2 regions of the Haloechinothrix salitolerans genome follow, and region 2 is predicted to be linked to the other one. Evidence: riboswitches for the same ligand, from Rfam matches in the RefSeq annotation. Region 2 holds a riboswitch; the other holds the start of a gene.

Region 1 (4,235 bases), 2.1 Mb from region 2:
ACAGCATCAACGGCGTCTGCTGCGCCAGTCCCCGCGCGAGCAAGGCACGACGTCGTTCGCCGCCGGAGAGCTGCTCGACAGGATGGTCGACGGCGTAAGCGAGGCCGACCTGGTCGAGCGCGGCCAACACGGCGGCGCGTTCGGCCGCGTCGCCCCCTGCCCACGGCGGGCGGTGCGGCGTGCGGCCCAGCGCGACCATCTCGCCAACGACGAGGTCCGCAGGCAGCGCTTCCTCCTGCCCGACCAGCGTGATCGCCCGCGCGCGACGCCTGGCGGACAACTGGCCAAGCGGGACGTCGTCCAGCAACACATCGCCCGCGACGGGCTTGCGGACCCCGCCGAGCGCGCGCAGCAACGTCGACTTGCCCGAGCCGTTCGGGCCGACCAGCGCCAGCAGCTCGCCGCGTCGCACCGCGAAGTCGACGTCGCGCAGCACGACACGCTTGCCCGCAGCGCAGGCGAGGCCCGACACGGTGAGGTGGTCGTCGGTGGCCTGGATCGGCTGGGTCTCTGCTGGCGCGGTCATTGGTCGGCTCCGAATCGGTAGTGCCTGCGGCCCATCAGCACCAGAAACACCGGCGCGCCGATCAGCCCGGTGACGACGCTGAGCGGGATCTCAGTGGGACGCACCGCGACGCGTGCGGCGATGTCCACCCAAATCAGGAACACCGCACCCGACAGCGCGGCCACCGGCAGCACGGCTCGATGTCGGACGCCGACCAGCATCCGGCTGATGTGCGGGAGGACGAGGCCGACGAACCCGATGCTGCCCGCGACGGCGACCAGCACGCCGACCAGCGTGGCGAGCAGCACGAACAGGCCGCCACGTAGCGCGCGGACCGGTACGCCCAGCGCGGCGGCGGTGTCCGGGCTCGTGGCGAGCGCGTCCAGCCAGCCGCTGCCCGCGACGAGCACCGCGCCGATGACGACGACCGCGCCCGCGACCAGCGGCAGCTGGTTCCACGCCGCACCGGAGAGGCTGCCGAGCAGCCAGAACAACACCGACTGCGCGGCCTGCGGGTTGTCGCTGCGGAACACGAGAAAGCTGGCGATCGCGGAGAACGCGGCGGAGAGCACCGTGCCGATCAACACCAGCCGTAGCGGGGTGAGCCCACCCTGAGCCATGGCGACGCCGAACACCAGCAGCGCGGCACCCAGTGCGCCGAGCAGCGCGCCGACGGACAGCGCCCACAACCCGGCCGCCGCCAGCACGCCGAACGTGATCACGGCCGTCGCACCGACGCTGGCTCCCGCAGACACGCCGAGCAGGTACGGGTCCGCGAGTGGGTTGCGCACGAGTGTCTGGATGCCGACTCCGGCGACCGCGAGACCAGCGCCGACGACGATCGCCAGCAGTGTTCGGGGCACCCGGATGTCCCACACGATGATGTCGTACGTCGCGTCGCCGGTGCCGTCGGTCAGCCGATTGGCCAGCGCGTCGATGACGACGGACCACGCCAGCGGCTCCGCGCCGAACCCGACCGACGCGATCGCGCTCGCGGCGAGCAGCACCAGCAGGACGGGGACGACGACCGGCGCTGGCAGCCGTCGCGCGGACTTGCGCCGCGGGACGTCCTCAAACGTGTGCACGGCCTGCCCCGTCCAGCGGCGGCAGGACAGGCGGGCGACAGGGCGGCTCGGCGGTGGTGCCTCGGTGACGGTTCATGCGTTACGACCTTTGCGCTCGGGAGCTTGTACGCGAAGCTCGGATCGGCTCGGCGAGCCAGCAGGTCTTCGGACTCGGGTTCACCCGGACGAGGCACCTTCCCAGACCCGCTGATCCAGTGGCGTGTCGCCTCGCCCGTCGCCCTCACCGCTGCGCGTCAGTTCCGGAGTCGCACCGGATTCCCCTGCATCCGCTATCGGATGCGACTGGCTCGACGTCGGATCGTAGCGGGTATCGCCTCGCCGGGCGGGCCGGGTGTGGCGTGACCGACACCCGTGTGCGTCGTTGGCTCGGGCGTCACCATCCCGCGCGTCACGGCCGCCGAGTCAGCGTCCCGGACGACGTCGCGGGCGGAGCCGGACCTTCGGCAGCGGCGGCGCGGGCAGCCGCATCGGCTCGCCGACGTAGCCCTCTACCTGCCCGAACCGCTCCGACTCCTGCTGCCACGCCGCCCGAAACCGCACGATCTCGTCGTGGCTCCGGCCGACGAAGTTCCACCACATGACGATGTCTTCCTCGAACGGTTCCCCGCCGAGCAGCACCACCCGCGCCTGCTCCGGTGAGGGGTTGGCAAGTCGCAGACAGGCGGCGCCGACGCCCACGTAACCCAGCTGGGCTGGCGCGATGGAGGTCTCGCTGACGCGGACCGGCCCCCGGTCCACCAGCACGCCGTGCTCGAAGCTCGGATCGACGTCCAGCTCGACGACGGATTCCGGCGCGAGCGTGATCTCCGCGCCGAGCAGTGGCGTGAACGTCGACACCGGCGAGGAGGTCCCCGCCATGGAGCCGAGGAAGACACGGACGTCCGCGCCATCATGATGGACGACGTCGGGCACGTGGTGCTGGAAGTCGCGGTCCGCGTCCCGGTGCGCGTCCGGCAGCGCCACCCAGAGCTGCACCCCGTGCAGTACCGACGTCGCCGCCGTCGACACCTCGGAGTGGCAGATGCCATAGCCGCCGGTCATCAAGTTCAGCTCACCCGGCTCGACCAGCGCCCGCGCACCTGAGCTGTCCCTGTGCTCGATCTCGCCGGAGAACAGCCAGCTCACCGTCTGCAATCCGGTATGCGGATGGGGTGGCACCACCATGCCGCCGACGTTACGCACGTCCTCGGGCCCATAGTGATCGACGAAACACCACGCACCGATGAGCGACCTGGCGCGCTGGGGCAACGTGCGGCGTACCCGCATCGCACGGGGACCGCCGAGCGGCACCTCCCGCGATGTGACGATCTCGACCGCCGGGTGCTGTGGCTCGACCCGCTCCGCCCGCGCCCTGCAGCGGGTCTCGATCGGATCGGTCTCGATGTTGCTCATCTCGGCGCCCGGCCCCCTGCCGCGTTATCGGCTTCCATCGCGCCCCCATCATGACCGATTCGCACCGATCCGCCACTCAAGGTGCGGCCTGGCGCCGTCCCTAGCGCCCTGGCGGACTCAACGCGAGTCGCCTCAGCTTTCGGCGCGCAGCACCGAGCGGAGACTGTCCAACACGCCGACGTCCTCGATCGTCGACGGCACCGGCTCGTCCCTGCCGTCGGCGATACCGCGCATCGTCTTGCGCAGGATCTTGCCGGAGCGGGTCTTGGGTAGCGCATCGACGATCGAGACGTCCCTGAACGCCGCCACCGGCCCGATGTCGCGGCGCACCGCGGCGACCAGCTCGTCGCGCAACGTGCTCTCCTCGACGTCCACACCGGACTTGAGCACCACGAACCCGCGCGGCACCTGGCCCTTGAGCGCGTCGTGCACGCCGATCACCGCGCACTCCGCGACGGCCGGGTGGCTGGCGAGCGCGGCCTCGATGGACCCGGTGGATAGCCGGTGACCAGCGACGTTGATGACGTCGTCCGTCCGGCCCATGACGAACAGGTAGCCGTCTTCGTCGAGGTAGCCGGAGTCGCCGGTGAGGTAGTAGCCCTCGTAGCGGGACAGGTACGACTCGACGTAGCGGTCGTCGTCGCCCCACAACGTGGGCAGCGTGCCCGGCGGCAACGGGAGCTTGATCGCGATGGCACCCTCCTGCCCCGCTGGCAACTGGTTGCCCCGCTGGTCGAGGATCTGGACGTCGTAGCCGGGCATCGGCACGGTCGCCGATCCTGGCTTGACCGGCAACGTCTCCAGTCCGCGCGGGTTCGCCGCGATCGGCCAGCCGGTCTCGGTCTGCCACCAGTGGTCGATCACCGGGACGCCGAGGACGTCGTGCGCCCAGTGGTACGTCTCCGGGTCGAGCCGTTCGCCAGCGAGAAACAGCGTCTGGAACGCCGGCAGGTCGTACTTGGCGACCTCGGTCGCCTTCGGATCCACCTTCTTGATGGCACGCAACGCGGTCGGCGCGGTGAACAACGCCTTCGCGCGGTGTTCGGAGAGCACCCGCCAGAACGCGCCCGCGTCCGGCGTGCCGACCGGTTTGCCCTCGTAGAGCACGGTGGTCGCGCCGATCAGCAGCGGCCCGTAGACGATGTAGGAGTGCCCGACGACCCAGCCGACGTCGGACGCCGTCCACCAGACCTCGCCGGGCGCGACGTCGTAGATGTTGCGCATCGACCAGGCCAGCGCGACCGCGTGCCCAC
Region 2 (4,235 bases):
CTGTCCGGCGCTCGACGTCGGGAGCGCGTGGCCGAGGCCCTTGCCATGATCGCGATGTCGCACTTGGCGGACCGCTACCCGCACGAGCTGTCCGGCGGCGAGCAACAGCGGGTCGCGCTCACCCGCGCGCTCGCGCCCCGGCCCGAGCTGCTGCTGCTCGACGAGCCGTTCTCCAACCTAGACCGGCACCTGCGCACGCAGGTTCGGGCGGACACCTTGGAGCTGCTGCGCAAGACCGGCACGCCCGCCGTGTTCGTCACCCACGACCAGGCCGAAGCGCTCGCCGTTGGCGACCGCGTCGCGGTGATGCGCGCGGGCCGCATCGAACAGCTCGGCGCACCCGAGCCGGTGTTCCACACGCCGACCAACCGGTTCGTGGCGACGTTCATGGGCGACGCGGACTTCCTGCCCGCGACGTTGGCAGGCGACACGCTCGTGACCGAAGCCGGGTCGGTGCAGGCGCCGGAGGACGTCGTCGGTCGGGTGGATGCCCTGGAGGTCATGGTGCGCCCGCACGAGGTGGTGCTGCGGCCCGCCGACGATGGCACTGACGGTGCCGCCCGCGTCATCGACACGGAGTTTCAGGGTGGGTTCATCCTGCACACGGTGCGGCTGGACTCCGGGCGGCAGTTGCGGTCACTGCAACCGCACACCACCCACTACCCCATCGGCACCCGGCTGCACGCGGAGCTGTCCTACGGCCACCCGCCCGCCGTGCTGCCGAACCACGACGCGGCCGCTACCAACGGCCACCACCGGGAACCCGCGCGGCCGCGGTAGATCACCGAGCGGCCGTGCGCAGAATGGCGTCGGCGGAGCGGTCGACGTCCTCGGCCGTGGTGGCATAGTTCGACACCCGAGACGCGCAGTAGACGTCGCCCGCGCCACGTCGTCGGGCGGCGCGACCGCTCGATCCGGCAGGCCCCTCCGCGTCCGTGCTCTTGCCGCGACGTAGGTCGCCCAAGCCGGCCCCGCCTTGCGGCGCTCTAGGGGTTATGTCATAGTAGATATTTGGTCACTGAATGTCGCGGGGATGCCGCAACACACGAGGGGATGGACGATGAAGCGCCTACCGGGACGGACGCGGCAACGTATGGTCGACAGCGCCGTGACGCTGCTGCGAGAACGTGGCGCGTCCGGCGTCAGCATCGACGCCGTCCTCGCGCACAGCGGCGCGCCGCGCGGGTCGGTGTACCACCACTTCCCCCACGGCCGGAACGAAATGGTGCTCAGCGCGGTGCGGCAGGCGGGCAACGAGATCGGCAGGCACATCCGGCCCACCGCCGGTGAGCCGCACGTTGTGCTCGACGGCTTCGTCGACTACTGGCGACGCACGCTGACCGAAAGCAGCTTCCAGGCCGGGTGCCCCGTCGTCGCGCTCGCCGTCGACAACCGGGGCGACCTACCCGAAGCCGCCGACGCCGTCCGCGAGATCTTCTGGGCGTGGCAGGAGAAACTGCGCGAGCTGTTGATCGCTGCCGGACTCCCCTCCGAGCGCTCGAAGCGGCTGGCGAAGGTCGCGGTCGCGGCGATCGAGGGCGCGGTCGTGCTCTGCCGCGCGGAACGCAGCACCGAGCCGCTGGACGTCGTCGTTGAGGAACTGACACCGCTCTTCCAGTGACCCGGGCGGCCAGGGTGGCTTCGCCAAGGATATCGCGCGATTCGCGCCGGATTCGCGACTATCTGTCGGTTTCTCGCGACCGTATACCTGGCGAAACCGCGGTGTGACGTGGCTCTCGCGACGACGTCTTCCGCTGGAAAGGACGACGTCAGGCACGCGACGGCGACGGCGCGCATTCCTCCGATGGGCGTCCACATCCCGAACACACTTGCCGTGCCGCGCATGATCACTACGGTGGGTGGTGCTGGTGGTTCGTTCACCCACGTCGCGTGAACGTGGTGAACGAGGTAAGAGGGAACCCGGTGCGAATCCGGGACTGCCCCGCAGCGGTGTGCGGGAACGAACGCCGTGCCCGGTCCCGACCGGGACCGCACTGGACCGACACGGTCTGGGAAGCGACGGCTAGTAGACACGCCTGGCCCCGAGCCAGGACACGCCCGCGAGTCCGAAGACCTGCCACCGGTACGCGCACCGCCGGTGCGCGTGGTCCGAGGTCTCGCGGGAGGACCTTGCGGACGATCAGCCTCCGCGGCGCGCGCCGCCCGTACCGTGCTGGTCGCACGTGCCCCTCCCCTGGCCTCGGTGCCATTGCCGTCGAGCTCGCGAGGAGAGAGCGTTGACCAGCACGATTGGATCGACAGTCCTTGGCTACCCCCGGATAGGCCCGAACCGGGAACTCAAGCGCGCCCTGGAGCGGTACTGGGCGTCGCGCGGCAGCGAGGCGGAGCTGCGCGCGGTGGCGCGGGAGCTACGCGCCGACACCTGGCGTTCGCTTGCCGCCGCAGGCCTGGATTCGGTGCCAGGCAACACGTTCTCGTTCTACGACCACGTGCTGGACACGGCGGTCATGGTCGACGCCGTGCCGAGGCGATTCACCGATCTCGGCCTGAACCCGCTGGACACCTACTTCGCGATGGCGCGGGGCGTGGCGTCGACGTCTCCGCTGGAGATGACGAAGTGGTTCGACACGAACTACCACTACTTGGTTCCTGAGATCGGTCCGAGCACCCAGTTCTCGCTGGCTGACCGCACACCGGTCGAGCAGTATCGCGAGGCGGCCGAGCTTGGCGTGACGACCCGACCGGTGCTCGTCGGCCCGTTGACGTTCCTACTGCTGTCCAAACCGGACGACGATGCGCCGGCGTCGTTCCTACCGCTTGACAAGCTCGGCGACCTGCTCGAGGTCTACGCCGAGTTGCTGCGGCAGCTGCGCCGCGCGGGGGCGGAATGGGTGCAGCTCGATGAACCCGCCTTCGCCGCGGACCGCTCACAGGACGAACTGGACGCGCTCCGCGAGGCGTACCACGCGCTGGGTGAGCTGACCGACCGGCCGAACCTGCTGGTGGCGGGCTACTTCGGCAATCTCGGCGACGCGCTGCCGGTAGTGGCGTCCTCGCCGGTGGAGGCGCTCGGCGTCGATCTGGTCGCCGCGCCGTCCACAGTGGATACCCTGTCGATGTGCCGAAGCCTGCGGGACAAGACGCTGGTCGCCGGGCTGGTCGACGGCCGCAATATTTGGCGTACCGACCTCGACCAGGCGTTGACGACGGCGGCCACACTGCTCGGCCTCGCCGACGAGGTGGCGGTGAGCACGTCGTGTTCGCTACTACACGTGCCCTACGACGTCGAGGTGGAAACGCGGCTGGACCCGCGCGTCAAGTCGTGGCTTGCGTTCGCCGCGCAGAAAGTCCACGAAGTCGTGGTGCTCGGCCGTGCGCTGCGAGAAGGCCGTGACGTCGTGGCGACCGAGCTGGCAGAGGCGCGGGAGGCAGTCGCGGACCGCGCCACCGCCGAGGGCGTGCGCGATGACCGGGTGCACGCGCGGCTGGCATCCCTACGCCCAGAGCACACCCGTCGCGGAGACTACGCGGCGCGGCAGCGGGCGCAGCAGCAGTCGCTGCGCCTGCCCCCGTTGCCGACGACCACCATCGGCTCGTTCCCGCAAACCACCGACGTCCGCAAGGCACGTGCCGCACTTCGCACGGGTGAACTCGATCCAACGACGTACACCGACCGGATGCGGAGCGAGATCGAGCGAGTCATCCGGTTACAGGAACGGATCGGGCTCGATGTGCTGGTGCACGGCGAGCCGGAGCGCAACGACATGGTGCAGTACTTCGCCGAGCAGCTCACCGGATTCGCCGCGACCGACCATGGGTGGGTGCAGTCGTACGGCTCGCGGTGCGTGCGGCCGCCGATCCTCTACGGCGACGTCGCACGGCCAGAACCGATCACCGTGGAGTGGGCGCGGTTCGCGCAGCAGCTCACCGACAAGCCGGTCAAGGGCATGCTCACCGGGCCGGTGACGATCCTGGCGTGGTCGTTCGTTCGCGACGACCAGCCGATGGCGGACACGGCACGACAGGTGGCACTAGCGATCCGCGACGAGACGCGCGACCTGGAAGCGGAAGGCATTCGGGTGGTGCAGGTCGACGAACCGGCGCTGCGAGAGCTGCTGCCGTTGCGGTCGCAACGACGCAAGGCGTACCTCGATTGGGCGGTGGAGGCGTTCCGGCTGGCGACGTCCGGAGTGGCGGATTCGACGCAGATCCACACCCATCTGTGCTACTCCGAGTTCGGCGACGTCATTGACGCGATCGTGGCACTGGACGCC

What was found. A riboswitch is a leader RNA that binds a small molecule or an ion and turns the genes downstream of it on or off. The one in region 2 is predicted to bind cobalamin.
Region 1: another riboswitch for cobalamin. It lies ahead of ACFQGD_RS06620 (FecCD family ABC transporter permease); the one in region 2 lies ahead of metE (5-methyltetrahydropteroyltriglutamate--homocysteine S-methyltransferase).

What each region holds. Positions count from the first base shown of each region.
Region 1 is NZ_JBHSXX010000001.1:1,413,066-1,417,300, reverse strand. It holds gene ACFQGD_RS06625 (ABC transporter ATP-binding protein) at 1-526, opposite strand, end outside; gene ACFQGD_RS06620 (FecCD family ABC transporter permease) at 523-1,590, opposite strand; cobalamin riboswitch at 1,709-1,892, opposite strand; gene ACFQGD_RS06615 (pirin family protein) at 1,993-2,982, opposite strand; gene ACFQGD_RS06610 (propionyl-CoA synthetase) at 3,115-4,235, opposite strand, start outside.
Region 2 is NZ_JBHSXX010000001.1:3,494,060-3,498,294, reverse strand. It holds gene ACFQGD_RS16635 (ABC transporter ATP-binding protein) at 1-780, shown strand, start outside; gene ACFQGD_RS16630 (hypothetical protein) at 782-964, opposite strand; gene ACFQGD_RS16625 (TetR/AcrR family transcriptional regulator) at 1,061-1,621, shown strand; cobalamin riboswitch at 1,853-2,096, shown strand; gene metE (5-methyltetrahydropteroyltriglutamate--homocysteine S-methyltransferase) at 2,238-4,235, shown strand, end outside.